DNA from 3 places in the Paenibacillus sp. FSL R5-0908 genome. Region 1 is predicted to be linked to each of the others. Evidence: riboswitches for the same ligand, from Rfam matches in the RefSeq annotation. Region 1 holds a riboswitch; each other region holds the start of a gene.

Region 1 (10,329 bases):
ATCAAGGGCGAATTTACCACAGCCGGCTGCATACTGATTTCGGAGCACCGGTTGCGCGCTATAGGGACGGAAACACTAGCGTGACCTTAATCACGGAGACACCGTCTTTTTTTGCACTCCGTCACGGTGCCGTCAGGCTGCTTGCAGTGCAGCTGGCTTCTTACTTTTATCCGGGATATGTACCGATGCAGAAAATGATCAAATTGCCTGAAGGATACCACCTGTCAGGAGAACAAAAGAAGGGGTATTACGGTCCTGTCCAAGACGAACTGCTTCCGCAAACATCTGCGGAGCCGGTAAGCCCTTGGTATCTGCTCCCGCACCAGAGCCGCGCACTTACGCATGAACAGACATTCCGTGTGGAGACGGAGGTTCAGCGTACGGACAGAGGGTGGACCCTCCGGTTGCATGCTGAGGAACCTAGAGAGGTTATGACACAGTTGTCTTTCGTTTTTGGACGGGAAGGATGTTTCACTTCGGGCGAATTGCAGGCTGTCGGAGAGGACCATTATCTCTGGAACGGCGGTAACCTCCGCTATAGTTGTGAAGAGGACTGGATTGAACTGACAGGGGGCGAGCTAGGCCATCTGGCGGCTACGGTGCGTGAGGCGAAGCTGCAGGATAACTGCAAGGCGGTGTTGGTCAATTTTATGACCCCGTTCGATAAGATGATTACGATCACTCTATCTCCTTCCATGATAAGAGAGTGACCTTTGCAACAATTTATAATCTAGTAGACGTTGAACTTACACCTCAGTTTTATAATAATGAAGCCTTATTAAAAAACCTTCCATTAGAAGCAAACCTGGAGTTGAGTTATCAGGTCTAATGGGAGGTTTTGTTATGGCGGCAAGGTTTTTGTGGAACAAACGCCTGAGAATCAAGCTAATAAGCTCACAGTCGCAGGCACAGAAGTTATCTATAACAAGGTAGTAAGGGAAGAAGTCAGCTATGATTATCTGAATTGGTATAACGAGAGACAGGATGCGTATTATACACTCACCAGCTATGGAGATAAGATTTTGAACAAGGAGCAATTTTTACAGCTGGCTGAGGAGCTATTGAAGTAGAGTTTTGAAGTTAGAAGTTAGAAGTTAGAAGTTAGAAGTTAGAAGTTAGAAGTTAGAAGTTAGAAGTTAGAAGTTAGAAGTTAGAAGTTAGAAGTTAGAAGTTAGAAGTTAGAAGTTAGAAGTTAGAAGTTAGAAGTTGGTAGTTGGTAGTTAGTAGTTAGTAGCTCGTAGTGTGTAGGTGCATGCGCTAAGTTAGTTGTATTATGTGCAATTAAAGTTCACCAATAGCTGTATATAGGCCCTTTAGTTGTATTTGATGCAGCTATTACTGGTTAGATTAGTGGAAATAGACGTTTTTACGGATTTTAGTTGTAGAGAATGCAATTAGAGAAGAGGATATGAGCGAATCAGAAATAAATAAGTGTATAAAATACAGTTAAATCGTATGCAGGGAAGGCAGCAATTGGATCCAGATATAAAAGAAGGTATCCCCAAAGCGAGAGCTCTAGGGATACCTTCTTTATATTCTTAAGTCGAAAAGTTGACCAGCGTTAGCCTTCTAGCAGTAGTGCTTCTGGATCTTCCAGCAATTCCTTCACTTTGACCAGGAAGCTTACCGCTTCAGAGCCGTCAACGATCCGGTGATCATAGGAAAGGGCGATGTACATCATTGGACGGTTTACGGTTCTTTCTTCGTCCAGCGCGATTGGACGCAATTGAATCTTATGCATCCCTAGAATACCCACCTGTGGTGTATTCAGAATCGGTGTGGATAACAAGGAGCCGAATACGCCACCGTTGGTGATGGTGAATGTTCCGCCTTGCAGCTCGGAGAGGCTGAGCGTATTGGCACGTGCTTTGGAAGCGAGCTCGCCAATCTGGCGCTCGATTTCCGGGAAGCTGAGCCGATCCGCATCACGGACTACGGGAACTACAAGTCCTTCTTTCGCTGCAACAGCAATACCGATGTCGTAGAATTTCTTAACGACCAGATCTTCACCGTCGATTTCGGCGTTCAGCAGTGGATAGGTTTTAAGCGCACCGATCACAGCTTTGGTGAAGAAGGACATGAAGCCTAGTCCAACTTCATGTTTCTCTTTAAAAGCATCCTTGCGGCGCTTGCGGATGTCGAGGATCGCTGTCATGTCCACCTCGTTGAAGGTGGTAAGCATGGCCGCGGTCTGCTGCGCTTCGACCAAGCGGCTGGCAATCGTGAGCCGTCTGCGCGACATGCGCTTGCGCTCCACGTTTTTGCCCTCGTCCGGCGTGGCTTTGCCCGCTGCCGGCTTCGCTGGCTCCGGCTTGCCTTGCGGCGCCGGAGCTACCGGTGCAGCGGCCTGCGGCGCTGCTGCACCATGACCGGACACATCGGCTTGGCCAATCCGGCCGATAGGATCACGGGCGCTAACCTCTCCGAGGTCGATGCCGCGCTCCCGTGCCAGCTTGCGTGCGCCCGGCGATGCCAAGGCAGCGTGGCTGTCGCCACCTGCTGCAGGCACTTCGGGCGCAGCTACAGGCGCGGCTGCTGCTACTGCGTTGCCGCCTGCCGGTGCCGCTTTAGGCGCTTCGGCTTCGCTTTCAGCGGTCCGCGGCGTACTGCCGCTTGCGGCTCCAATGATGCCGATGGCTTCGCCAACGGCTACGTTCTCGCCCGCTTGACGCAGGATGGTGGAGATGACACCCTCCACCTCTGCACTAATTTCCAGATTGACTTTATCCGTTTCCAGCTCAGCGAGCACATCGCCTTGACCTACCGTGTCGCCTTCTTTAACCAGCCATTTGTAGATGGTTCCTTCGGATATGGATTCTCCCAGATCGGGTACTAAGATTTCTGACACAGGCCGTTTCCTCCCCAAACATAATGGTTTACGCTATTGTGATACCGTCCTCTTAAGAGGACGGTACAGCCGCTTGTACGTTCGAATTTGATTTTAGGGCTTCTGTTACAATTCTACGTTGTTCGAAGCTATGCACATCTGCATAACCACTGGCCGGGCTGGAACGTTCCGGACGGCCGATATATCTTACGCCGGCATTCTTTGGTGCGATGGCGCGTAACCGAGGCTCACTATAGCTCCAGCCGCCCATATTTTTCGGCTCTTCTTGCACCCAGACAATTTCCTGAAGGGAGCTGAAGGAGTTTAAATGTTCGCTTAACTCTTGTTCCGGGAACGGATAAAGCTGCTCTAGGCGAAGAACATGCAGCCACGACCAATCCTTATCCTGTGCTGCTTCCAGTTCTGTTTGGATGTCGATAGCCACTTTACCGCTGCAGACTACGAGCCGTTTAACTTCACTTGGTTTCTGGCCAAGCAAAGATTCAGCTAATACAGGCTTGAATTGTCCTGAAGCCAGCTCGGTTCCGGCAGAAGTGCTGCGCGTATTCCGAATGAGACTTTTCGGCGTCATAATGACTAGCGGTCTAGCATCTTCCTGCCCGCATAACGCTGCTTGGCGCCGCAGCAGATGGAAATATTGCGAAGCGGTAGTCAGGTTAGCGACCGTCCAGTTCTCTTCAGCGGATAGCTGCAAGAACCGTTCCAGCCTACCGCTGGAGTGCTCAGGTCCCTGTCCTTCGTAGCCATGCGGCAGCATGATGACGAGATTGCTGCGCTGTGTCCATTTGGCGCGTCCAGCGGCAATGAACTGGTCAAAAATAACCTGACCCGCGTTGGCGAAATCACCATACTGTGCTTCCCAGATTACGAAGGTTTCCGGTGCAAACACATTATAACCATATTCAAAGCCTAATACTGATGCCTCTGACAATGGACTGTTGTATACGCCAAAGGAGGCACGGGAATCGCTTAGCTGATGTAGTGGGGAGAACAAATCTCCTGTTTTACTGTCGTGCAGCACCAGATGGCGATGTGCGAAGGTTCCGCGTTGGGCATCTTGACCGCTCAGTCGGATGGGCGTTCCATTTTTCAGAATGGTAGCGAAGGCTAACGTTTCAGCCAGTGCCCAGTCGACCTTTTCACCTTCATTCAGTGCATCTTTACGACGTTGTAAAATGCGCTCCAGCTTCGGATAAACCTGGAATCCAGCAGGAACCGTCAACAGTTCACGGTTGATCTCCTGCAGGCTGGAGATGGATACCGCTGTAGTGTTTGCCGCTGCGCGGTCCGTTTGTAGAGGAATGAAGGCTTTGGGTTCTTTTTTCTTATGATTGCCTTCCTTCATATTATCGTACGCACGCTGCAATACACTTTCTGCTTCAGCATTCATCTTTTGTACGTCTTCGGCGGTAAGAACCTTTTCGTTTTTCAGTCTCTCTGCATAAACCTTGTAGACGGTCGGATGATTGCGAACCTTACCGTAGACAACAGGTTGTGTGGTTTCAGGATCATCCATTTCGTTGTGACCATGACGGCGGTAGCCGATGAGATCAATTACGAAATCTTTTTTGAATTGATGGCGGTATGCGCTAGCTAAACGTACGGCTGCTACGCAGGCCTCTGGGTCATCAGCGTTGACATGGACTATCGGGATTTCATACCCTTTGGCGATGTCACTCGCATAATGCGTAGAACGGGAATCTTCACTTTCAGTCGTAAAACCAATTCGGTTATTAACAATGATATGGATCGTCCCACCATTTTGATAACCTTGAAGTTTGCCGATATTAAGCGTTTCTGCAACAATTCCTTCACCTGGAAAAGCAGCATCGCCATGCATCAGCACCGCCATAGCTTTACTGGTATCAATCTTCGGCAGTCCTGCAGTGCTCCGATCTTCTTGTGCGGCACGAGTGAAACCTTCCACGACAGGATTGACGAATTCCAAGTGACTTGGGTTATTCGCTAGTGTTATTCTTGTGCGTACGGTTTCTCCTTCACGGACAGCACGGTCTGCACCGAGATGGTATTTCACATCACCTGTCCAGCCATAGTTAATGCCTGTAGAGCCTTCGGAAGGGAAAAGCTCCTTGTTCGGAGAATGATGAAACTCTGAAAATATGATATCATAAGGTTTGCCCAAAATATGTGCAAGAACGTTGAGGCGGCCGCGATGCGCCATGCCCATCAAAATATGCTCCGCACCGTCATGTGCAGCAGCACGTACGATTTCATCTAACATCGGTACAAGAGCATCATTGCCTTCAAGACTGAAACGCTTCTGACCTACAAAAGTCTTGTGGAGGAAGGTTTCAAATTGCTCTACCTGAATCAGGCGGTTCAGGAGCTCTTTGCGTTCTGTATTATTTAGGGGTGCTGGTGAGCTGGTGGATTCTGCCTGTCTATTTAGCCATTGCAGTTCTTTTTCTTCATGCACATGCCCGAACTCATAGGCGATGGTCTTGGTGTATGCCTGACGCATACGTTGCACGGCATCCCATCCGGTATGCACATCATTCGGCGCATTTTCCCATATAAGCGTTGCAGGCAGTGCGATCAGGTCTTCGCGGGTCAGCCCATAGGTTTCAAGCTCAAGATATTTTGCCATGGGATTCTGATCGCGTACCAGCGGATCAATTTCAGCGGCCATATGGCCATATATACGAATATTGGCGATTAGCTTGGAAGCTCTTACTGCTTTTCTAAGCCATTCGGTGTCTCCCGAGATGCGCGGCTGAGGAGCCGGTTCGCTATCTGGAGTTAGGGGAGGAGGTCCCGAATTTGTAAAAAGCTCGCGATAATTATTTTCTACGGTGGAGGGATCTTTCACAAACTGTTCATATCTTTCTTGAATGTAGCCTAAATTGGGTCCGTAATACTTACTCCAAATGGATTCGTTATAGGGCTCTTTGGCTGCCATGAATACATCCTCCTTAACGGATGAACTCCATACGTGACATTTTGTGTCAACGCTTACTGGAGCTGTGATGATTGCGGTTTCATTTCTCATCTTATTGTGCTACTTTCAGCCACTGTAATCAATTCATTCTTTCGTCCAATACGTTCGCAAAATGGTATGGGTTAGCTTGTTCTAATGAAAAGAAGGGTGTTTCTTCTCATTACCCATTCTAAAGGCCTATTAAAATGATTCTATTATCCTTATTTTTAACTATTAGGTCAGTAAATATTTATTTTGCTAGTACAATTTATTTTATGTAACGGACGAGTATCGTGATAATCGGACAAGATCTTTGAAAAAAAATCTTTTATTTTTCGTTTTTAAAATAAAAAGTAACCAGGAATCGACACACTTTTCCGCTTTCTTTTTGTATAATGTTATTGCAGATAGTAATTTTATAGTTTTTTAAGTAGATCCTTTCGTGAAAAGGGTCCAGTAAAAGGTAAACTTGCCGAAAGGCAGGGGCACAAAGTCGCGGGTCTAAGGTAGAGATACTATGACAGCCGGATTGCCTGGGGACGTAAAATCTTAGGGGGAGATTTTTTGGAAAAGTCCAACCAGGGTAGCAACAGAGAACAGCAGTTTATTGATCTGGATCAAGAGTGGGTACATTTATTATTAGCAGCTAAGAAGGCTGGCATTAAGGCAGATGAAATCCGCCAGTTCTTTCATGAGAAAACTGTGCAGATCGTGCAGTAATACATTAGAGGGGTTACATATCGAAAAAGGGCACAGCGGTTCTTCGCTGTGTCCTTTTTCGATATGATTTAGTAGAAGAGAGGATCGTACCAGATTGGTAGGAAGTATTAATCCTTTTGATCGAGCTTCCATTTCTGATAGTCCAGAAATTCTTTGAATTCGCGTTTGCTAATGCCTGAGTCCATAGCTTCCTGCACCAATCGGAACCATTCCGAATCTAAATGTGATTCCTCTGCATCATTGGGTTCTCCATAGAGTAGGGCATGAATGGATACCTGAAGCGCATCAGCGATCTTTTCGATAAACTGGATGGATGGATTGGATTGGATGTTTCTCTCCACGTTGCTAAGATACGACTTAGCCACATCTGCTCTGTCCGCAAGCTCAGATAGGGAGAAACCCTTGTCTAGGCGGAGCTGCTGGATACGTTGGCCCATATTCTGTGGCACTATGCTGACGCCCCTCCGTAATTTTTGTTATTAGTATAGCAAATATCAATAAATCGGACAAAGTTTATTGTAAAGAGAAGAGCAGCAATCTGCTTATCCGTGGCCGGATTCAGGATCTGCTGCTCTTCGAGTATTTTATTAAATTACTTTATTGATCTTAGTAGTCTTTTTTCGCGCCTTGTTTAGCTACGAAATCCCAAGTCAGTGTCAAGCTATCGCCTTGGAAAATATTTTGATCTTGGTTATTTTCAACAAATTCGAATTGGACGGAGAAGCTGTCATTAGTACCGGCTTTAATACCGGATGCTTCGGTAAAGAGTTGATCCCAACCTGTATTTTTTACGAGATCCGGATGCTGACTTTTTAAAGCAGCAAGTGTAGTCTCATAAACTACATTTTCAGGAGAGACGATAGGTACTCCTTTGTCATTATTTCTAAGGAATTTAACTTTAATGAACTCGGCTAAATCAAGGTAGTTATCTCCTTTAGCATCCGTGATTTGAGTCGATGTATTCAGAATGATAGATCCGATATCGAGCGAACCATCGTTTTTCAATTTGAAGGATTTAGTTACAGTATCACCTGGTTTCAGGTTAGGAATATTAACGATGACAGAAGGGTCAGAGTTCAGATCGAGTGTACCCGCTGCGAATGTAGCTGTGCTTTGCGCAGTGTCGCTAAAGTATGCGAAGGTTCCTCCGCCGATTAATGATAAACCCAGTGCTGCAGATGCTACGCCAAGACCCAATGTTTTCTTGATACCCATAATAAAATTCCTCCTCAAATTTGTGTTGAATTTTTATAAAATTTATATATTGTATCTTCCGGTTCGTAAGCGGAAGTGGACAATCAACTTAGGGCTGTGTTTCTGTTGGGGACGGTGAGGCTGGCAGTAGGGCAGCGTTTTTCTTTTCTAATGCAGCTACAGCCTTCCAAGAGGTATACAGAGCATAGAGCAGAAGCATCAAGCCAGGCACGATCATGAGGACTACACTTCCAGCTTTGGAAACCGCGAAATTCATAGCGTAACCGACATAGGGTACAGTAACCCCGGTATACTGAGCTACAACATTCGCAGAACTGGTAGGGTTCATGTCGGGTGCGTCGTTGTTATCGCCTTTAGTGCGATAAACAGCTTCACCCGTAGCGTTATTGACGGTCGCTTCTACAATCCGGTGAGTAATGAGCAGATTATCTTCATTCCTAAAGGTGATGACATCGCCTGGTTTGAAACGATTCATATCCCCTCCGGGTTTTAATGCGACAATTGAGCCAGTCTGAATTCCAGGTTCCATCGATCCTGAGAGTACGGTTTTGATCTCATATCCGAAGAAAGCAGGTTCACCGCCGGAGGCCTTGGATAACACTACGGCTGCCACCAGCAGAATAAAGATCATAAGCATTAAGCTCGATAGGGTATTATTGATAAATTTTTTAATCCGCATCTTATTCTCCACCTTTCTCAGGTTGAGGGTCCGAAGGAGCTTGGGTTGCTACCGGCGGGGAAGTCGTACTGTCTTCCGCCTTTGCCGTCTCTTGTGGAACCTCTTGCTGAGGGACATCTTTTGGAATTGTGAGCTCTTCGCCAATTTCCGGGTTAACCGGGTCAGTGGGTGGGGCTTCCGGTTGTTCTTTATTTGGGGCTTCCGGAGCAGCTTCACCTGACGTTGGAGGGGTTGCCTCAGCTTTCGCTTTATCCTCGGCTTCTTGTTGCTTTTTCTCCTCAGCCAAACGTTCTTCTTCTTTCTTCGCTTCTTCTTCTTTCTTTGCTTGCTCCTCTAGCCGAGCTTTTTCAAGCTCTTCTAGTTTTTGCTCGCGAGTCTGACTGATCATTTGGAGTTTATCTTGAAGGGTAGTGATACCTGAGGTTGCCGATTCTTTAAGGTTAGTCAATTCGGTATTTAGAGCTTCATAAGTGGAGGTGAGGTCGCTAGAGATCACGCCGTCTGGTTGAGTGAAGGTAATCAGGAATGGCAGTGGCTGTGGAAACTCTCCTTCGCGTAATTCAAGTTGTCCATAAACATCACTGGTAACTACCGAAGCGAATGGAAGACCGACATCGTGTATGGAGGTTAGGTAACTAATAACTCCATTTAAGGAAGCATTCAAGGATTCCGAGATCACACCGCTTTGATTCAGGCTGCTTTGTAAATCTCTGAAAAATTGCTCATCCTTGATTTCTAGACAATTGGAATCTAGAGAAGTCATATATCCTCCTATCTGGAAGAGTAAGGCTGCTGCTGCACTTAGCTCATTGTGGATTTGATTCCAAATTTGGCTGTTAAACGCCAGTTGCTCGTTAACGCTATCTATTTGGGATTGAAGCGCCGCTATTTGCGAAGAAATCTCTTGTGCAGCGACATCAAGCTCTTCCAGCGACATCCCTTCTATTCCTGAAACGTCCGAGTGGTTAGCTGATGAGGGAAAGGGTTGTAGTGATTCTTTTAAAGTGAGCGCTCGATTAACATGCTCTTTGAACTCTGTAAGCAGTGCCTTGATCGAATTCGGAAATACTTCGCAAAAGCTAATCGTGCTAGTGGTTTGCGTAGCAGCTCCAAAGCCTCCATAGGTACCACCAACTTGCTGCGAGGTGTATAGAAATAAGACGGAGACAGCCATTCCTGATTGCAGTATACGTAATCCAATTTTCCTGTTTCTTCTAGGTCTTCTCCTAGCTGATCTGGGTCTCAGAGGAATACCTCCCCTCAATGTCTGTTTCTTTGGTTCGTTATTATCGTTCTTTATTAAGAACAACTTCTGTAATGAATCATACATGGAATAAATCAAAAAGAAAACTGCCAATAACACGCATTTGTACTCTATAAAGAACAATAATGTTTATTTATCTCTAAATAACTCCTTATATCGCTCGATTACTAAATATATTCGCAATAAAGAACGATTTGTATTAGGGGATTGGCAAAAAAATACCCGGCTCGCAGTAAAACGCGAGCCGGGTATAAGCGGAGTAATGAAGTTGAGAATATAAATGTATATGTTACGGAAGTTTTGAACCACGTGAACTAACATACAAGTCGTACCATTCCTTACGGCTAAGCTCCAGCTTGTCCGCATCGGCACAGGCAGTAATACGCTTCGGATTCACAGTTCCAATAACAGGCTGAATGGCAGCTGGATGTGTCATTAGCCAAGCTAGTACAATGGCTTCGGGTGTCGTTCCCTTTTCATCTGCAAGTTGTTGAACCATAGCTGCTGTTTGGACGATATTCTCCGGTTGATCCTCTAATGAACGCCCGCTAAATAGACCTTGGGCGAGTGGCCCCCAGGCTTGAAGCTGAATGTTCTCCATTCGACAATGTTCAAGGGTTCCCTCAGGAAAGATAATATCCTTCCAGGGTTCACGATTTACACTG
Region 2 (10,329 bases), 6.8 Mb from region 1:
TACTGCTACAAACATCAGTGCTTCAATGAAAAATATAAATGAATTCGGCGTGAGCCGTACGCAATTAACACAGGCTGTGATCCCTCGTGTAGGTACACCTGAAGAAATCGCACAAGTTGCGTTATTCCTGGCTTCGGATGATTCCAGTTTTGTAAACGGAGCTATCATCGCTGCTGATGCGGGTTGGACTTCTGCATTCTAAATGTTAGTTGTCTACCTCTACTTCAACAGTTTATCCACGGAGTCTTAGGGACCCAGATGACGTTATTCGCAAATTTTCAGCCTTTTGAGAAGGGATTCGGACTCCAGAGACGCTATTTCATATAAATCGGCCCATAATTGGTGTTTTCGCGCCAATAGCTGCAGTGGAGTCCGTTAGTAATCCAAATGTGGAATAATGGCGCATTTAAAGTCTGCTCGGTCCGCTAACCAATTTTTTCGGACAAAATGTGATCGGATTAAACGCAGAGGTACCCCAGCACGCTACCATTTTGCCAAATGATGACCCAAACGGGAGGCTACATAAAACTCCGCTAGAGATTAATCTAGCGGAGTTTTTTATACGCTTGATATTTCCAGGGGAACCCTGCAAAATAGAGAGAATGCTAACTATAGAGGAGTTATATGAAATGAACGATGTTATGGTGCGGAATCATGTAAAAGTCATTGGAGCAGGAGAAAAAACTATCCTTTTTGCGCATGGATTTGGGTGTGATCAAAGCATGTGGCAGTTTATCACGCCATCATTTGAGAAAAAGTATCGAATCGTTCTATTTGATTATGTAGGCTCAGGCCATTCAGATTTAAGCGCATATACATCGGATAAATATCATACTCTCCATGGTTATGTACAGGATGTACTAGATGTTATCGAAACATTTGAACTCAAGGATCTTATTTTTATAGGCCATTCTATTAGCTCTATGATCGGTTTGCTTGCTTCAATCGAGCGGCCGGATTATTTTAATAAAATGATTATGATCGGACCTTCCCCACGTTATTTAAATGAGGGAGATGCTTATTTCGGGGGCTTCGAAAAAAGTGATATTACTGAGCTTCTGGATATGATGGAGATGAATTTCGCGGGCTGGGCTAGCTTTATGGCTCCACTTGCGATGAATAATCCTGACCCAATGTTGACTAAACAGCTGGAACGAAGCTTTATTTCGGCCGACCCTATTATCGCTAGAGAATTTGCGGAAGTTACATTTTTTTCGGATCATCGAGAAGATCTGCCTAAAGCGACAGTGCCTACACTCATATTGCAATGCTCGGATGATAGTATCGTTCCTATAGAAGTAGGAGAATATTTACATAGACACATGAATAATAGTACGTTCCGGTTAATGGAGGCCAAGGGCCATTATCCACATATTAGCCATCCCCAGGAGACCATTACTTTGATTAATGAGTATCTTGGGTGAGATGGAGAAGATTATGGTGTTGAAAGGATATTTAGACAATGGATGACCGGTTAAAATATGCGCCATGCGGATATGTTTCCATTACCCATGAAGGAATGATCCTCGATGTGAATCAAACCTTTTTGGACGGGATGGGATATCAACAGGTTGATTTGGTAAATAAACATTTTGAATCTATCATGTCTACGGCCAACAAGCTTATTTTTCATTCATACTTCTATCCTTTTATCAATCTGAATGGACATGTAGAAGAGCTATTTATCAATTTGAAGGACAGCAAGGGGCAAGCCGTGCCTTACTTGTTAAATGGCAGACGCCTTGAGTGTGAAGGTGTAGAGGTCATTGATTGTATTCTCGTACAGATGGGCAAACGTATTGATTATGAGCTAGAGTTACGATCTGCGAAGAAGCAAATAGAAGAGGCGTATTGGGAAAAAGATCAGGCGCTGGCAAAGCTCAAACAAATCCACCTGGAAATCGAGCAAAAGCAAGCTGAATTACTGGAGATGAATGCCGTTTTAGTAGAGCTATCTACTACAGACAAGCTTACTGGATTAAAGAATAGAAGGTTCCTGCAAGAAAAGCTGGAAGAACAGATTGCAGCGTATCAACGTGATCAGGCGCCTTTTTCATTATGTATTCTAGATATTGATCACTTTAAAAATGTGAATGATACCTACGGTCATCAGATGGGTGATTATCTCCTGGAGAAATTGGCGAGTATCCTGAAGTCCCAATCTCGTAAAGAAGATATCGTAGCTAGGTATGGTGGTGAGGAGTTTATCCTTCTGCTGCCTAATACAGATTCATCGGATGCCACGGCAATAGCGGACAATTTGCGGCAATTCATAGCCAGCTCCACTTGGGAGATTGGCAGCATTACGGTAAGCATTGGCATAGCTACCTTTGAAGCAACCGATACAGACATCACTCTTCTGGAAAAAGCTGATCAAGCGCTATACGTTTCTAAAGAACAGGGGAGAAATCGCGTTACGCATATTATGGATTTGAGTGAAAAGCTTCTTTAATTGGAGGCTTTTTTCGTTATTTATAAACGATACATCCTCTTTGCTCTAATTGCTCTAATTGCTCTAATAATTCTGTTCTTCTTAAGCTGTGATTCCATCTTAAATCCAGTTTCTCTAATCGTCCAAGTTGTAGAATCGAATCCGGGATTTCTTGCAGATTATTATCTCTTAAATCAAGCTCAACGAGGCTGTTTAATTGACCTATTTCCTCAGGGAGTCTATTCAGTTTATTTTTTCTAAGGTTCAGTCTTCTTAACTTGCTTAAATTACCGATAGATGAAGGCAGCTCAGTGATTCGATTATCACTTACATCGAGTATCCGCAGTTCTTCTATAGCGCCCAAATGCTCTGGCAAGACGGCCAGTTGCTTAGGTATAGAAAAGAATCCAACCCCTGCAATCCGCCAATGCTCTCCGGCAACACCTTCAGCCGATTATGGCCTAAATCCAGCATTCTTAGGTGAACTAAGCGACCGATGTTCTCGGATAACTGTTCGATTTCATTGCCCGCATAATTAAGTACCTCTAATTCGTCATGAAGGAAGAGCTGATCGGGAATCTCTTTAATATGATTGTTGTACATGGCATCAAGCCTATGTGACAACGTTACGATAGAATATAACAGGATGATGATTTATTATCAGTATGTTGGCATACAAAACTATGGAATGTGGATCATGCCTACATTATCTATTCGGGGATTGTAAGGGTGTACGCTACCACGAAAGGGAAAGAGCATACCGTAGATCTTTTTGGAAAAGGCGATTTCTTTGGCGATCTGGAAGTAATCCATCCCTCCAATATAAGAGTGCTGTCTGCGGTGGCTATGAATGATACTGTATTATTTGATATTCAACATCAGCAGATCACCGTGTTAGACCCGGTATATTTACTGGAGTATACGGATTTCGATTGAGATGAACAGTTCCGGGATCTTTTTCAGAGAATCGATTATTAAAGGGGTTATGAATGTGGCTTGTAATCATTGTGTAGTAAGAGAGCTGAATTTTCAAATCAAGGCTCATGGTGAGCTTAATCTTAGGGTTTTACCTGAGGTTATTCATCATTTGAGTAGAAGTTATACGATACATAAGGTGGAAGGAAATGTGATTACAATTAAGGAGGCTGGGGTGCGGGATTTCCTAGATTTCTGTAATGACCATATGGAATCGGAGCAGGTTGAATTCCGTATAGATGACCAAACATGGAGACCTCTATCCGAATTACCCACTGTACTTGATATGGAGTGGATTGATGAGGTTATCACTAAGGGTCTTGTTATTTGCTACTTCCAACCGATTGTGAACGTAAGGGAAGAGATTTTTGCATACGAGCTCCTATCCAGATTTAAAAAAGAAGACGGATCCCTTATCTATCCTAATGAGATTTTTGCGGCGGCACGGAATCGTGGGCGTTTATATGCTTTAGACCGGTTATGTAGAATGACGGCTGTAAAATATGCTGCGCCCTTAAATAAAAAAACGTTTATTAATTTTATCCCTACATCAATTTACGCTCCAGAGTTCTGCTTAAGATCAACTGTTGAATTGGCTAATCAATTAGGTGTCGATCCCTCTCTTTTTGTCTTTGAAGTTGTTGAAACGGAGAAAGTGGATGATCTCGCTCATTTGAAAGCTATTTTGACATATTACAAGGATCGGGGATTTGAATACGCTTTAGATGATGTTGGGGAAGGCTTCAGCACAATCGAGATGTTATTGGAGCTTAAACCTCATTACATGAAGCTAGATATGAAATATGTTCAAGGCGTGTCCAGTGATCCGAACAAACAGAAAATAGCTAAACAATTTTTAGAAAAGGCTTTAGAAATCCAATCTGTTCCTTTAGCAGAAGGTGTGGAGTTTAGAGAGGACTTTGAATGGCTTAAGCAGAGTGGTTATCAGTTGTTTCAGGGATATTTATTTGGAAAGCCTGATCCTATTCCCAAACAGTAATCCTAATGAGTATATATCGGTCCAGAGGATGAGATGAATTTCAGGTCAGAGTCTGAGTACAGCCAACCCCCGGGGTTGTATAATTTAGGTAATTGAAAAGGGGGACGGGATGGATATGAAATGGCATCAATTTGTAACGCGCTGGGCAGATTCTAGGGGCTTTGATGGACGAGAGATTGATTATCAATGGCCTTCTCCCTCCTTTCCGGTCATCAGTATTCGCAGTAATCTAGGGCGATACTCAGGTCAAGCGTATGGTCGTGGAGGTAAACCCCGTGTGAAGACAGCCGTTGGATTAATCGCTATTGGAGATGTAGCTGTAGGCTTGATTTCCATAGGTGCGATAAGCGTGGGCGTACTATCCTTAGGAGCAATATCACTAGGAATGTGGTTAGCCCTTGGAGCGATAGCACTTAGCTGGCTTGGCTTCGCAGTGGGAGCCATTGCGATAGCAGGGGTGGCTGTAGGAGCGATCGCAATCGCGGAAAAAGCGTTGGGGGCCATCGCCATAGGGGATACGGCGTTTGGTGCGATAGCGATAGGCAGGATCGCTGGGGGTGCCATAGCTATCGGACAATGGGCATATGGTGTAATCGCAGTTGGCGAACATGGTTTCGGATTAATTCCCGTCACGGGCGATGTATGGAATTGGTTCCGGCGCTTGTTTGGATCGGGGAGTTAAGTAGACCTACAGTCCTAAAGGATGCCCTTCTCTTCCGGGATAGTCAATAAATAATATCTATCACCTAAGAAAAACTAATTGCAATTACCTATACTCATTTCATACCAATTAATCATGCGATCAGATCTAGGCTTATGTTACTCTTTGAATGTATTCGAAACTTCATAGGCAAACCTATGGAAATGTAGGGACGCAAAGCTAAAGGGACTAAGGTTATCATAACTATTGTCAGCCAGCTGCCAAAGAGTGTGTAACGCTTTTTGTTAAAATATAAGAAAGTATACGTTATACACCTATACTTAATATCTTATATTTCTCGCTTAAACGCTTACCGTCCTTATAAGGACGCCACAGGTGTTTATGCTTGTTAAGGTTTAATAAAAATTAAGTCTTAATTTTTAGGCGACTTTATACGCAATCAAGCTACTCTTTTGGGGTAGTTTTTTTTGTGCCCATTTTTGGGCACTGGAGAGATTCATATGACATCTGGGGGTAAGAAGTGATGAAGAAAATGATTGCGATCGCTACATCGGCAGCCATGTTGGCCAGTTTTTCAAGTGAGGCAGGTTATGCTTTAGCAAGTGAGGTAAGCAAGGTAAATGTAACAACAACAGTGGCACAAAGTAAGGTCAACTTATTAAGCAACGCTTCGGTTATTCCGTTTGAGCTGTACGGCAAGGATGCTCTAAATGCCTATAATGAGGTTTTTAGAATGAATCCAGCAAATATTAAATCCATCACAAATAACGGTGGCAACTACTCAGGCTCGCCTATAGCTAAGGCTATGGATGGGGATATGAGCACGCATTGGGAGACTGGCAAACCGAATAGTTCAACGTTTACGAATGAGGTTGTGTTTGTTTTCAATGAGTCCACTGAATTAAATAGAATGGTATACGCGGCTAGGCAATCCGGTGCTAAAGGTAAAGGTTTTGCTCAAGAATTTGATATCTATGGCTCCACTACCGATGCGGGTGATTTTACGCTCGTGTCTTCTGGAGAATATACAGGCTCAACCGGTGATGTAGTGGAGATTCAGTTCGCACCTACGGCTTTTAAGAGACTTAAATTTGTCTTCAAAAAAGCGAACCAAGATTGGGCGAGTGCGGCTGAGTTTTCTTTTTATAAAGAGGATAGTCTCTCTGCTAAAATGAAAAATTTATTTACAGATGATACCCTGAGCCAAGTTAGTGCTGCCTTTAATACGACAGAGAAATTAACAGCTTTAGAGAATGAAGTGCAGGCACATCCACTGTATACGCAGTTTAAAGAAGAGATAGAGAATGCAAAGATCCTTTTGGAGAACCATCAGGTAGAGGCAACGGCAGCCAAGGTTTCGAAGCTAAAAGGGTATGGTACAGCCTATGAAAATGCCTATAGCCAAGCGTATAGAATGCCAAATGCAAACGTATCAAAAGTAACGGTGAACGGTGGAAGCTACCCAGGTACGAAGCCTGAATATATGCTGGATGACCAGCCCACTACGCATTGGGAAACGAACAAAAACAATGATGCAAGCTTCACGAATGAAGTCGTGTTTGAACTAGCGCAAGCGGAAGTGCTGGACAGAGTGGCTTTTTTGGCTAGAGATAATCGCAAAGGATTCCCAGAGGCTTTTGAAATCTATGCATCAGAGACGAGTAAAGGAGAGACCTTCCAACTGGTATCTAGCGGAACCGCGATCAGTACCAATGATTTTCTGGAATTTAAATTCGAACCGACGAAGTTTAAAAGATTAAAATTTAAGTTCACAAAAGCTAATATTAACAGACCTTTTGCGGCTGAATTTAGATTTTATACAGAAGATAAAGTAAGCGAAGCTGTAAATGGTATTTTCACAGATGGAACGATGAGTGCGGTTGTGCCTGCTTATAATAGCGTCGAAGCAATCAACGAATTAGAAGAAGCGGCAAAAGTACATCCGCTCTATCCAATCCTGAAAGATTCATTGGAACTAGCTAAGAAGCTGGTTAATGGCGAGGTTCAAATCGAAGGTACCATCATTGAGGCGGAACAACGTGGAGATATGAAAAAGCATGCGCAGGAAAACCTGAGAATTGGTTTTGGTACGAACAACCAGCCTACAGGTCTCGTTGCAATGCCTGGAGATACGATCAACGTTTATGTGGACGCAGCTTCTAACGATAAGCTACCTTCTTTAGTCTTTTCTCAACAAGAGGCCGCTTGGAATATTTGGGCTAGAGGTGTGCAATTGCGTCCAGGTAAGAACATTATAACCGTTCCTGAATTTGCTACGAATAGTTATTATGCACATGAAGTGACTAAGGGCGGCACCGTTTATATCGTCAATCCATATACAGCAGAGGAACAAGGGAAAGCCCCACTGCTCCGCTTCGAAGGTTTAGAGAAGATTCCTTTTATGACCAAGACCACGGATCCAGAACAATTCAAAACCTTCTTAATCACATACAAACAAAGACTAGACGAAGATAAAGCGGCGCATCCAAATGTTCAAGATCGTAAACTCATAGATGTGGTAGAAATGGCCAGCGATCATGTTATTTTCACAGGAACGGCGACGGAGGCGTACAACAAATATATTACGCAAGGAAATAACCCGCTGGACACCGTAACTGGGTATGACACCTGGATGAAGAGCATTTTTGCCTTCTATGGCTTGGATGGTAGTAGTGAGATTCATGATGCCAAGCTAATTCGTGAGAATATTCGATTAATGCAGCCTTATGGTGCGATGTATGCAGCGGGAGATCATACAGGTATCCAACTTGGAACAGTAGGTACCATGTTAGGTGATTTTAACAAAGCTTATCCGGGCTGGGGACTGAATCACGAAATCGGGCATCGCTTGGCTATGGGTGAACGGGAATATGGCGAAGTAACTAATAATATGGTGTCTATGTTTATGTCTGTCGCGGCGAATTCGATAGATAATCGTATACCGTATGAATCAGATATCTATAAATATGTCCTCGAAGAAAATAAAGTGGTAATGAATCAGCAGGGCTTATTTGCACAACTCGGAGCCTATTGGCAGCTGGAGCTGGCACATCCGGGATACTGGACAGAGCTGACCAAGCTATATCGGGAGCGGAAGGTCACCCTTACCAACGGTGACAATTCCAAGCAGCAGTATTTGGTGGAGTTCTCCTCCGAAGTACTGGGATTAGATTTAAGCAGCTATTTTGCCAGACATGGCTTCACTGTGAATCCTGAGACAAAAGCGAAAGTAGCCAAGTATCCGGCACCGCAAAAGTTATGGTATTTAAATAACTCGGTGATTAATTATGAGGGAACTGGAATAGCGGATAAAAATCTGGCTATTAAGGTTAATATCACACCTAACACCACGGCTAGAACAAACACGTTAAGTTTCAGTATAGATAAAGAGCTTAAGCAAGATTTCTTAGGATATGAAGTGTATAGAAATGATGTGTTAGTTGGTTTTACAGGAACTGACCAATTTGTGGATCAGAATGTAGATGCGAGTATCAACTATACGTACAAGATCGTCGGTTATGATAAAAAGCTGAACCCACTGAAGCCCGTACAGGTTAAAGCCTTTAAGCCAGCCTTGTCTGTTGAAGATCAGCTCACTTTAAAGCTTAATCAAACCTTTGATCCGATGAGCTATGTAAAAGCGGCTAACTATCTAGGAAACGATATTACTGCAGATGTCTCTCTGAAAGCTAATAACGTTGATGTAACGCAAAAAGGCAACTACGAAATTGTATATGAAGTGAAAAGCGAAGGGGTTACGGAAACGAAAACCACACAGGTTACGGTAACGAGCGACTACGCCTATATTTCCGATCTCAATGCCAAGTCAGTCGTTGTAGGCTGGGGTGAATTAAAGAAAGATAAAGCCGTTTCCGGGGGAATCATAACCCTTGTTCGCCAAGGATTGGCTGCGACGTACGCGAAAGGGATTGGTGTTCATGCCAACTCTGAGGTAGTTTACGATATTGAAGGTAAGGGTTACGACTTCTTTGAAAGCTACATTGGGATCGATCAAGCCATGAAAGGGAAACCTTCCTCGGCTACTTTTGCAGTGTATGTGGATGGAGAACAGAAATTTGAGAGTGATGTTTTCCGGGCAGGAACAGAACATCAATTTGTGAAAATCCCTGTGACTGGCGCAAGAGAGGTGAAGCTGGTTACAACAGATGCTAAGGATGGCAATGCTTCAGACCATACGGTATGGGCCGATGCGAAGTTCTCAAATAATTCAAGCAAACCTACCATTACAGTGCCGGAAGAGACAACCTTCGTTAAGCTGAACAGCGAATTTGATGTGTTGAGCGATGTTACGGCTTTTGATACGGAAGATGGTAATTTAATTGGAGCCGTTGAAGTACAATCCAATGGGTTCACATCAAGCAAAACAGGGACTTACAACGTCGAGTTTTCAGTTACAGACTCAGATGGAAACTCCGCTGTGCAGGCCAGAAAGATTGTTGTATACAGCGCTAGTAAATACCTGAGTGATATAGATTGGCAATCAGCAAAAACGGATTATAATGTGGTTCGAAAAGATAAGGCTAGCTCTAACAATCCGATTAAGCTGCTGGTAAATGGCGAGGTCAAAGAGTTCGCTAAGGGCTTAGGAACCCATGCCAGCTCTGAAATCGTGTATAATCTGGCGGGTACAAACTATGAATATTTTGAAACATATGTAGGGGTTGATAGAAATATCCCTGAGCAAAGCAACTCCAGTGTGATTTTCAAAATCTTTGCCGATGGGGCAGAGGTTTATAACAGCGGACTGATGAAATTTGGTACAGAAGCCAAGCTTGCGCGGATACCTGTTAAGGGGGTAAGTGAATTGAAGCTGGTGTTAGATAATGCAGGTAACGGAAATGCTTCAGATCACGGTGATTTTGCTGATGCGAAGTTTATGATCTTGAACAATACACCAGAGCTTACCATACCTAAATCTGTCTCAACCAAAGTGGGCCAAGTGATTGATATCAGTGAAAGCTATTCGGCAATGGATTCGGAAGACGGTGACTTGACGGCTCAAGTGAAGGTCACAGGTCAAGAGCAAGTTAAATTCAACCGGGCTGGAAAGTATCCAATCACTTACACAGTAACAGATAGTGATGGAAATACGACCACGAAGATTAGAACTATAGCCGTAGTAGACATGACGGACTTTACGTATCTGACGGATTACGACTGGAACTCTACTCAGAACAGCTATACTGCACCTTTGAAGGATAAATCTATTAGTGCGAATACGCTGAGATTAACAGATGAGAA
Region 3 (10,329 bases), 4.7 Mb from region 1:
GTGCCAGCTGGCACCCTTCCGACGAGACGTACCCGTTTCTATCTATCCTGCAGGAAGCTGTTTGGGAAGACCATAAAGTGAAGATCACTTACCCACGGAACGACGAGATGAAGGAGCGTTTCATTGAACCTCTCGGGTTAGTCGCAAAACGTGGAGTTTGGTATGTAGTGGCACGAACCGAGGGTGAAATGCGGACTTTTCGCGTGTCAAGATTAATACAAGCTGAAGCAACTAATGAATCATTTGTCAGACCTGAGGTTTTTGATTTAAAAAGCTACTGGGAACAATCGACTTCAGCTTTTAAAGCAGCACTGCCAAAATATGTAGTGAAATTAAAGGTGAATGAGTCTATTCTTAAAGAATTACAACGTGAAAGATATGTAACTATAACTTTAGTAGAACCCTCTGCTAATACTGGGTGGATGAACGTAGAGGCCGAGTTTAATACTATAGAATCTGCCTGTCGTATCGTACTCTCTTTCTCTCCTTCAGTTATTGTTTTAGCTCCTACCGAACTAGTAGGGATGGTAAAGTCTGCTATTAAAACAATTTCCACAATATATGAGGAATTTTGACATGAATTCTAAATATCTACTACTTAAAGAAGATTTATGACACTTCTCTATAGACCAATGACCTATAAATCCCCTATAATAACACCATTACATAAAATTTAATAAGGGGGACATTTTACCAATGAGCTGGATGCACAAACTTCCGTTAAAACAAAGAATTGTTGCCGGATGTTACCTCGTTGCCGCACTGTTTGCTATTCCTGTCTTAGTTACGTTAATGATTCTAGGTCAATTTCTCGTAGGAATTATACTAGTAGTTGTTCTTGCAGGTCTGACTTTACCTGTTGCTCGCTTCGTGGAGAGAACGCTTACATCTTCTTTTGATGATATTGCTAATGTATCTCACAGTATTTCGAAGGGGGATTTCACTAGCAGAGCGGACGAAAACGGTTCAATGGGTGACGTAAGCCGCTCCTTTAACACAATGATTGATAAGCTCAAGAAGATTCTGACCGATGCATCACAGATCACCCGTCAAGTTATGGATGCAAGCCGCGGAATCGAAGATAAGAACCAGAACCTGAAAATTGTCATGGCACAAGTAGCCTCTTCCTCTACTGAGCTCGCTCTTGGTGCAAATGAAATATCTACGGATATCGCTGATATGACAGAATCCATTAAAGACATTGAGACCAAAGTATCCAATTATACGAACTCCACCAAAGAAATGAACAGACGTTCAATACATACCTTAGAACTTGTTGAGCAAGGGCGCCAATCCGTAGATACACAGGCTGAAGGCATGCGTAAAAACATAGAGGCTACACAAAAAGTGGCTGATACTATTGAAGCTCTTTCACAAAATGCCCGCGGGATTACGATGATCACCAAGACCATCACAGAGATCGCTGAGCAGACCAACCTGCTGTCACTGAATGCCTCCATCGAAGCTGCTCGTGCCGGAGAGCATGGTCGGGGTTTTGCCGTTGTAGCTCAAGAGGTTCGCAAGCTTGCTGAGGAATCTACGGCATCCACAAAAGAAGTATTCGGTTTGGTCCGCAGCATTGAGTCAGATATTAAACAAGCCATCGATAATATCGCCATCAATGAAGAGGTCGTGCAGGTTCAGAACGAAATGATCACACAAACTGCCCATATTTTCGCACAAATTGTACAAAGCGTGCAGTACATTACCGAGCAAATCTCTTCATTCTCTGCGGAGAGTGATCTTATGCTAGAAAGTGCCTTGAAAATTTCGAGTGCAATCGAGAATATCTCAGCAATCACCGAAGAAACCGCTGCTGGCACAGAAGAGGTATCGGCGGCTATGAATGAACAGATTAATGCCCTGCAATCTGTTGCAGAAGAAACGGAAAAAATGACCCAGGCCGTATTTAATCTGCAAAAAACCATTCATATCTTTAAATTCTAGTTCAAAACTATCAACTGCCACCTAAGCTGAGTCTTAGGTGGCAGTTTTTTTCGCGAGGCAAAACTTCATCTCTTGGACAAGACTTTCGTCAAATTTCGAGTTTTTTTAGCGGATTATGTTGACAAAAATTAATGAGGAATATATTGTAAAGGAAAATTATTCTTATCAACTATAAATTAATATTGGCAAAATCCTCGAAAGAGGATGACGCAAAACCATGGATCTACAGCCTCATTTTTTCGTTTGAGGCCATGATTGCCAGGTTGCAGAGGAACCAGGACGGCTGAACTATTGTTCAGTCTTAGCGGCGCCTTATGCCACCAACCTGTGCTTACTATAGAGCACAGGTTTTTACTTTTTGAGTATATTGATCTATCGTATCTATGCGATAGATTAATAACTAATATATATCAAAAAACTTGTGAGGTGTTTCTTTTGAAGACAGTCGCAGATTACATGGCGGAAGCACTACGTAACCTTGGAGTCACCCATTCTTTTGGGATCATTGGCAAATCGATTTGTCCAATAGTTCTAAAGATGGTGGATTACGGTATTGAATTTATTCCCGGCAGACACGAAGCAAGCTCCGGATTCGAAGCAGCAGGATATGCGCTGAAAACAGGTAACCTAGGCGTAGCATTTGGTACTTCGGGTCCTGGGGGAACTAACCTGCTTACAGCAGCAGCACATGCGAAAGCTAACAACCTACCTGTCCTATTTATTACTGGCCACCAATCCATTACAGAGCTTGGAATTCCTCAATGTCAGGACTCCACTTCTTTTCTGGCTGATTTAGCTGATATGTTCAGACCTGCCACCTTGTTCAGTAAATTGGTTGAACGTGGGGATCACTTTGGTACTATTTTTAATCATGCGATTTCTGTGGCCCTGACCAAACGTGGTCCTGTTCATCTTTGTATTCCTTTTGATGTACAAACTGAAGTATTGGAAGAATGCAATATAGTAATCCCAGAAAGAGAGTCTCTAATTAGTCAAGCTAATATCGATAGAGTCATCGATGCTATTCAAGCTGCTAAGAATCCTTTGATTATTGCGGGTAAAGGAATTAACCGCTCCGGAGCACATAAAGAGCTTGTTCAACTCGCAGAAACTTTTAATATTCCTGTAGTAACCTCTCCTGGTGGAAAAGGGGCTATAGTCTGGGATCACCCACTCTATCATGGTCCTATTGGCGTTGGCGGTTCGACCCACGGGGACGATTTATTAAATAAAAGCGATTTATTTATAGTGCTTGGATCACGTTTAAGTGATATGACCATCTGTAATCTTAAACGGGAGAATCATCCAGCAACTTTAATTCAATTTGATATTGATCCAACCTTTGTCGGAAAAATACTATTGTCCAAAACGATCCCGGTCACTGGGGACCTGCGCGATAATTTGGTGCACTGCCTAAATCATATTGACCCAAGCACAATCACCAAACGTGATGCTTTGGCCGATGCTGATTATTCAGAAGAGCTTCCAACCCTCAAGAATCTTTCCCTTGCTTCGGTAATGAGCACTTTAAGTGATTTAATTCCTTATAATAATTCAATTTTCGTTGATGATGGAAGTCATGGATTCCACGCTGCAAAATGGTACAAGGTTAAGAAACCGGGCAGCTTTGTTTTTGATGCTTATTTTGCTTGCATGGGTAATTCGATCGGCATGGCTATTGGTGCAAAAGTTGCAGCTCCTGAAGAAACGGTCCTCTGCATTACAGGTGATGGTTGTTTCATGATGCTCGGCGCTGAGATTAACACCGCTGTCTGCAAAGATATCCCTGTCATCTTTATCGTGGTCAATAATAAGCAACTAGATATGGCTCTTAAGGGTATGGAGAAAACCACAGGTCGTATCGATGGAACTCTATATGAAGTACCTATGGACGCCGTGAAATTCGCTGAATCTCTAGGTGCTAAAGGCTACAAGTGTGAGACAGCGGATGAATTCACAGCTGCAATTAAAGATGCGGTAGCTCTAAACCATGTTGCCGTTATTGAACTACTAACAGACCGTGATGAAGTCCCTCCGACTGCACACCGTACTTTGAACCTAAACTAGGAGGCTAACCATGAAGGAAAATATCAACAGTGGTCTCAACCACTTCACGAATCTATCAGGAGACTATGGCGCAAAAGCACTAGCTCCAATTAAAGACCACTTCCCTGACTTGGCTGAATTTATTATGGGGAATGCCTATGGCGATATTTTTCAACGTAATACTATAGCCCCTGACTGGAAGGAAATCGCAGTCATTTCATCTTTAATTTCAATGGGTCAATTCGAACAGCTGGGTGTTCATTATGTCATGGCCCTTCGTGTTGGAGTCACCGTAGAACAGCTTAAAGGTATTCTATTACACTTAGTACCCGTTATAGGGGCACCTAGAATCATCACAGCTTTTAATATCCTGCTTGCAACCATAGAAGAAATCCAATAATCCAACAGTTCGACAACAATATACAAAATTCGACTTTATTATTGCACACGCTTGAAAAATATGCCTATAATAGAGTCGGAATATCCCATTACTTGCTGTATAGTGTCGAATTTTGACTTTTATAAAACAGCTAAGTGGATATACATATGGCTGGATATTGCAGTCGAACTGTTTTGGACAAATTCAATCTATGGGAGAGATTTAGGCATGGGAAGTTTCGTTTTGAAGACAGACACTGCAAACAAGGTTATTAACATTGAGTTGGATGGAACATTTTCTGAAGAAGATGGTCTAAAATCTATTCAAGCTTATCAACAAACTATCAATCCAATTACTCCAGCTGACTATGAACTAAAAATCGACTGCAGAAAGCTAAATGTAACTGCACCAGATGTTGTACCTCTTTTAGAAAGCTGCTTTGTAATGTTTAAGAATGATGGATTTGTAAAAGTAAATCTAACGCTTGAAAATAACCCGATCCTCAAAATGCAGCTTTCCCGTCTTGGCCGTAAAGCTGGACTCGATAACATCGAGATCATTTCTGCGGTCACAGTCTAGATCTTTTAATCTTAATATGTAGGCCACATCTTACTGCTTTCCTGGAGGCGTATTATGACCGGAATTCGTATTAAAGGCATTGATATCTATCATCCCAGCAATATAGTTGGTAACGACTTTTTCATTAAGCATTTTGACGAAAAAGGCATTGATATTCGAGGTCTATTATCCGCATTAGGTCGTATTACACGGTATAGTATTAAGGATGCGGATGAGAATTCCCTTACGATGGCTTTTGAGGCTGTCCGGAATGTTCTGGAGAAAAGTGGTCTCACAGGTGCCGATATCGACCTTATTGCCTATGCAAGTCAAACTCCTGAGTATATCTTTCCTACCAACTCATTAATGATTCACCGTTTGATCAAAGGCGCATCCCATACAATCTGCATTGACAGCAATGCTAATTGTGCGGGTATGACGGCTTCTGTGGAACAGGTTAGCCGTCAGATGCAAGCGAATCCTAGGATTAAACGAGCATTGGTAATCGGCTCCGATTATGTAACCCCTCATGCCGATAAGAATGATCCGGTCTACTACGCTAACTTTGGTGATGCAGCGGCGGCAGTCATTCTTGAACAAGCTGAGGATGCGGTCGGTTTCATTGACTCTATCTACCAAACGGATCCATGTGTTTGCGATAATTCCAAGTTCCCGTGCGCAGGCCTGGCTAAACTGGGTAAACAAGGTGTAGCGGCTGGAGAGTTTAATGTGAAGTTTATTCCTTTTGATGATTCCATTTGCATAGATGCTGCTTCTGAGTCTATTCGTACTCTACTGTCTAACAACAATATCGCGCCTGAAGCCATTAAAGCAGCCTGCTTCTCACAGTTTTCATTGCCTAATATCTTAGAGATGTGTGAGAAAGTCGGCATTGATCGCAATGTAGCGGTATACATAGGAGATGAATTCGGATATACCTCTACGAGCAGCCCATTTATTGCTCTACATAAAGCTGTAACTACTGGAAAGATCGAACGTGGTGATAAAGTCCTGTTCTGGACAGTGGGCGCCGGTTGGCAAAATGTAGCATTTGTTATTGAATATTAGGAGCTATATAACAAAAAGCGGCAAGCTAGGGATTCACCTAAGCTTGCCGCTTTTTAATATAAATATGAACGCAACATCAGGACTTACTTGCAAAGGTGAGCCCCTTTTCCGCGAGGGCACTTCGTAATAGAACGATCGCCTTTGGCCCCAATCCATGTAGCCGCAGAAGCTCTGCCTCCGTAAGCTTGCTGAATTGTTGAAGCTGAACATATCCAGCCCCATGCAGGGCTCGAAGCGCCGGCTTAGATAGTCCGCCCGGCAGATCAGATTCTGTTCCGTTAACCATAGACATATACAGCCCCTTTATTACTGATATCCTTCATGCTTCTCCCAACCCATAGTACGCGCTACAGCGTCCTTCCAGGCATTGTAACGACCTTCCCGCTCAGTTATACCCATCTCAGGCGAGAAGACCCTCTCAGCCTTGTTGAAGCTCTCTAGCTGGGCACGTGTCCAGACGCCGGACGTTAACCCGGCCAGAAGCGCCGCACCCAAAGCTGTTGTCTCCGCATATGTTGTTCTAGTAACCTCACTGCCCAGGATATCAGACTGGAATTGCATCAGCAAATCGTTACGCACAGCTCCGCCATCCACACGAAGGCCGGTCAATGGCATGCCTGCGTCTTTTTCCATAGCTCCTATTACATCTCTGGATTGAAAGGCTAAGGACTCCAATGTAGCTCGTACCAGATGTCCTGAGGTAGTGCCTCTAGTAAGGCCAAATATGGCTCCACGGGCATACATGTCCCAATAGGGTGCCCCCAGTCCGGTAAACGCAGGCACAACGATAACCCCTTCACTGTCCTCTACTTCCCGTGCTTTATCTTCTGAGCCTGCTGGCTCCTCTATAAGACCAAGCCCCTCCTGCAGCCACTGAACGGCCGCTCCGGCCACGAACACACTGCCCTCGAGAGCATAATAGAGTTCATCTCCCATACCCCAAGCTACAGTGGTCAACAAGCCATGGCTGGAGGCTACAGCTTCTGTGCCTGTGTTCATTAGAATAAAGCAGCCTGTACCATAGGTGTTTTTGGCACTGCCGGGTTCTAGACAAGTATGTCCAAACAATGCAGCCTGTTGATCTCCAAGTACAGAGCGAATTGGAATGTCCGCTCCGAACCACTGTTTGTCTGCTACTCCAAATTCGCCGCCAGACATTCTTACTTCTGGCAGGATGGCACGCGGAATACGAAGCTCTTCCATTAGCTCTTCATCCCAGCACCGTTCATGAAGATTGAACAGCATCGTACGTGAGGCGTTGGTAACATCAGTGACATGTACGGCTCCGCAAGTAAGTCTCCAGATTAACCAGCTGTCGATCGTCCCTGCTAGAAGTTCACCTCGATTCGCCCGTTCTCGGGCGCCATCCACATGATCCAGTATCCAGGAGATTTTAGTAGCTGAGAAATAAGCATCTACAACAAGGCCCGTCTTGCTCGCAATAACTTGCTCCAGCCCTTTACTTTTAAGTTCTTCACATTGCTCTGCAGTACGCCTGTCCTGCCACACAATCGCAGGGTATATCGGTTTGCCCGTTATTTTATCCCAGATTAAAGCTGTTTCTCTCTGATTGGTTATTCCGATGGCAGAGATCTCCTCAACTGCTATGCCACCCCGCGCAATCGCATCTCTTGCCGCTGCGAGCTGTGACTCCCAGATTTGCTCAGGGTCATGCTCTACCCAGCCTGGATGGGGGAAGGATTGTTTAACTTCATATTGACCTTGTGAGACCCATTTAGCCTCCGTATCGAACAATATGGCTCGTGAGCTGGTAGTACCTTGGTCTAAAGATAAAATCATTCTATGCCCTCCCAAGCAAAACCTACAAGATATGTTCCACGATGAACAAGATTAATGTGTTTGTTTCAACAAAAAGCACCTCTGCTGTCAGAGGCGCTATCACACATTGTGTTTGGAATTACTGTTTTTCGACAGGAAGTCTTAGCGTAAAGGTTGTACTTTCGCCTAGTTTGCTTGAAGCTGAGATAGTCCCGTGATGCGACTCTACAATATTTTTAACAATCGCAAGCCCAAGTCCCGTTCCACCCGATTCTCCCCGTACACGCGCCTTATCAGCTTTGTAGAAGCGGTCGAATATATACGGCAGATCCTCTGGTGGAATTCCAACCCCTTCATCCTGAATTTTAATCTCAAGATAACGACGGCCTTCTAATACACAAGTTCCTGTATGAACCGTGATTTTTTTGCCACCCTGTGTATGGCGAAAAGCATTATCGAGTAAATTGGTTAAGACTTGTTCCAGTTTATCCTCATCCGCTGCCTTCAGAACAGCAATATCGCTCTCTTGCTGTAGGTGAAGATGGATATCGCGCTCTTTCGCACGTACAGAAAATTTACGGTAGACTCGTTCCAGCAGTTCGTTCATGTCCACCTGAGCTCTCATCATATCCGTATGTCCGGCTTCCATTCGGGCAAGATCAAGCAAATCCTTAACCAGACGCCCCATACGCAGTGATTCGTCATGAATGACCTGGATCAGCTCACTGCTTTCTTCGGGGGATGAAGCCATCCCGTCTAATAAAGCCTCACTGTACCCTTGCATCATCGACAATGGAGTGCGGATTTCATGGGAGACATTAGCTACGAAGTCTCTGCGCATCTTTTCCAGACGAACCTCTTCCGTCACATCCCGCAGTACAGCAACTACTCCCCGGATGCTGCCTTCAGAATATAACGGTGCCATATGAACAGACCAGACGCCCTGCCGCACATGTACATTAGAGCGGTCATCGCCACCTTGCTTCAAGGTGCTTAAAAATAAAGGACGCAAGGGAGGAGGAACACTGCTCTCAGCCGTTTCGGGATGAAGCTCAGCATCACTCGCATGTTCCCACTGCAAATCGCTCCAGCTCTCTAGCAGAGCTTGTCCGTGCGGATTGGTCAAAATAATCTGCCCTTCAATGTCAAAGGTGATCACAGCATCGCTCATACTGCGCAGTACGCTGGACAGATGCCCCTTCTCATGATGCAGACTGCGAATATTCTCTTCAAGCTCCTCAGCCATATGGTTAAAGGAAGTCGCCAACTGGCCAATTTCATCACTTGTGACAAGCGTAAGCCTTGTTCCGTATTCGCCCCGGCGAATGTTATTCGCAGCTTCAATGACACGCTGCATCGGCTGAGTGATTTTGGTAAACAAAAATAACGCAAAAAATGTCGTCAAAGAAAATCCGATCATACAAGTATACATAAATAAACGCTTGATATCTCCGGAATTGGCAAAGTTACTGTCTATGTAGGGAAGCAAAAATAACCCCAAGGTAATAAGCACGACAGCGACCAGGCAGATGATCGTAACCCACAGTTTGCCGACAAGACTTCTCCAGAAGTTCACTTATTTAGGTACCTCTAGTTTGTAGCCTACGCCCCATACGGTCGTAATCATCGCTGCGGATTCCGGTGATACTTTATTCAGTTTTTCACGAAGACGTTTTACGTGAGTATCTACAGTACGCAAATCTCCGAAAAATTCATAATTCCAGACATCCTTAAGCAGTTCTTCACGAGAAAATACTTTATCAGGCGAAATAGCCAAATAATGCAGAAGTTCATATTCTTTAGGTGTCAAACTTACTTCTTCACCACCAGCAGTCACACGGTGAGCATCATGCTCAATAATAAGATGAGTAAATACAATGTTATTGCTGGAATTGCTCTCCTTGGACAAGAAAGCAGTTGCCGACGAACGGCGCATAATAGCCTTCACCCGGTAAATGACTTCACGTGGACTGAAGGGCTTCACAACGTAATCGTCTGCGCCCATCTCAAAGCCTTGAACACGGTTGATCTCTTCGCCTTTAGCTGTAAGCATTAAGACCGGAGTTGACTTCACTCCTCTGAGTCTTGTCAGCACTTCCATCCCATCGATGCCAGGCAGCATAACATCCAGCAAAATTAGACCGTAGTCATTTGCTGTTGCTTTACGAAGAGCGATTTCTCCATCTTCCGCTTCATCAATTTCATAACCTTCTTTTTCAAGATACATCTTTAGCAGGCGGCGAATGCGTTCCTCATCATCCACTACCAGAATTCTGTTTAAATGATCTGCCATTTCACTACAACCCCTTCATCAATACAGTAGAACGTAACCTTTAAACCATTGTGCAACGTTAACAGGTAAACTATGCTCAGTCCGTCCCCGCGTAAGAATGAAGTCCGGCGATGACTAAATTAACGCCAACCAGGGTAAACATTACGACCAGGAAGCCAAGCACAGCCAGCCAGGCAGATTTTCTTCCTTGCCATCCACGAGCCAAACGTAAATGAAGATAAGCGCTATAGAAGAGCCAAGTGACAAGCGCCCAGACTTC

Evidence for each region. Region 1 has a riboswitch for cyclic di-GMP ahead of MKZ09_RS01900 (anti-repressor SinI family protein). Riboswitches for the same ligand answer to the same signal wherever they lie in the genome.
Region 2: linked by a shared signal. The riboswitch ahead of MKZ09_RS33180 (NPCBM/NEW2 domain-containing protein) and the one ahead of MKZ09_RS01900 (anti-repressor SinI family protein) in region 1 are both predicted to bind cyclic di-GMP.
Region 3: linked by a shared signal. The riboswitch ahead of MKZ09_RS23480 (thiamine pyrophosphate-binding protein) and the one ahead of MKZ09_RS01900 (anti-repressor SinI family protein) in region 1 are both predicted to bind cyclic di-GMP.

Annotation. Positions count from the first base shown of each region.
Region 1 is NZ_JBBOUV010000001.1:422,466-432,794, forward strand. It holds gene MKZ09_RS01880 (hypothetical protein) at 1-710, shown strand, start outside; gene MKZ09_RS01885 (hypothetical protein) at 861-1,070, shown strand; gene odhB (2-oxoglutarate dehydrogenase complex dihydrolipoyllysine-residue succinyltransferase) at 1,562-2,848, opposite strand; gene MKZ09_RS01895 (2-oxoglutarate dehydrogenase E1 component) at 2,901-5,768, opposite strand; cyclic di-GMP riboswitch class I at 6,239-6,323, shown strand; gene MKZ09_RS01900 (anti-repressor SinI family protein) at 6,351-6,506, shown strand; gene MKZ09_RS01905 (helix-turn-helix domain-containing protein) at 6,614-6,943, opposite strand; gene MKZ09_RS01910 (TasA family protein) at 7,113-7,721, opposite strand; gene sipW (signal peptidase I SipW) at 7,810-8,400, opposite strand; gene MKZ09_RS01920 (hypothetical protein) at 8,402-9,574, opposite strand; gene MKZ09_RS01925 (aldo/keto reductase) at 9,954-10,329, opposite strand, start outside.
Region 2 is NZ_JBBOUV010000001.1:7,260,056-7,270,384, reverse strand. It holds gene MKZ09_RS33220 (SDR family oxidoreductase) at 1-202, shown strand, start outside; gene MKZ09_RS33215 (alpha/beta fold hydrolase) at 630-1,424, shown strand; gene MKZ09_RS33210 (sensor domain-containing diguanylate cyclase) at 1,463-2,452, shown strand; gene MKZ09_RS33205 (leucine-rich repeat domain-containing protein) at 2,469-2,807, opposite strand; gene MKZ09_RS33200 (leucine-rich repeat domain-containing protein) at 2,783-3,034, opposite strand; gene MKZ09_RS33195 (cyclic nucleotide-binding domain-containing protein) at 3,122-3,367, shown strand; gene MKZ09_RS33190 (EAL domain-containing protein) at 3,558-4,406, shown strand; gene MKZ09_RS33185 (hypothetical protein) at 4,522-5,088, shown strand; cyclic di-GMP riboswitch class I at 5,246-5,332, shown strand; gene MKZ09_RS33180 (NPCBM/NEW2 domain-containing protein) at 5,591-10,329, shown strand, end outside.
Region 3 is NZ_JBBOUV010000001.1:5,145,145-5,155,473, forward strand. It holds gene MKZ09_RS23470 (helix-turn-helix transcriptional regulator) at 1-575, shown strand, start outside; gene MKZ09_RS23475 (methyl-accepting chemotaxis protein) at 697-1,947, shown strand; cyclic di-GMP riboswitch class I at 2,122-2,218, shown strand; gene MKZ09_RS23480 (thiamine pyrophosphate-binding protein) at 2,374-4,014, shown strand; gene MKZ09_RS23485 (carboxymuconolactone decarboxylase family protein) at 4,025-4,393, shown strand; gene MKZ09_RS23490 (hypothetical protein) at 4,601-4,951, shown strand; gene MKZ09_RS23495 (ketoacyl-ACP synthase III) at 5,006-5,998, shown strand; gene MKZ09_RS23500 (DNA-binding protein) at 6,075-6,290, opposite strand; gene glpK (glycerol kinase GlpK) at 6,305-7,798, opposite strand; gene MKZ09_RS23510 (ATP-binding protein) at 7,917-9,353, opposite strand; gene MKZ09_RS23515 (response regulator transcription factor) at 9,354-10,070, opposite strand; gene ccsA (cytochrome c biogenesis protein CcsA) at 10,147-10,329, opposite strand, start outside.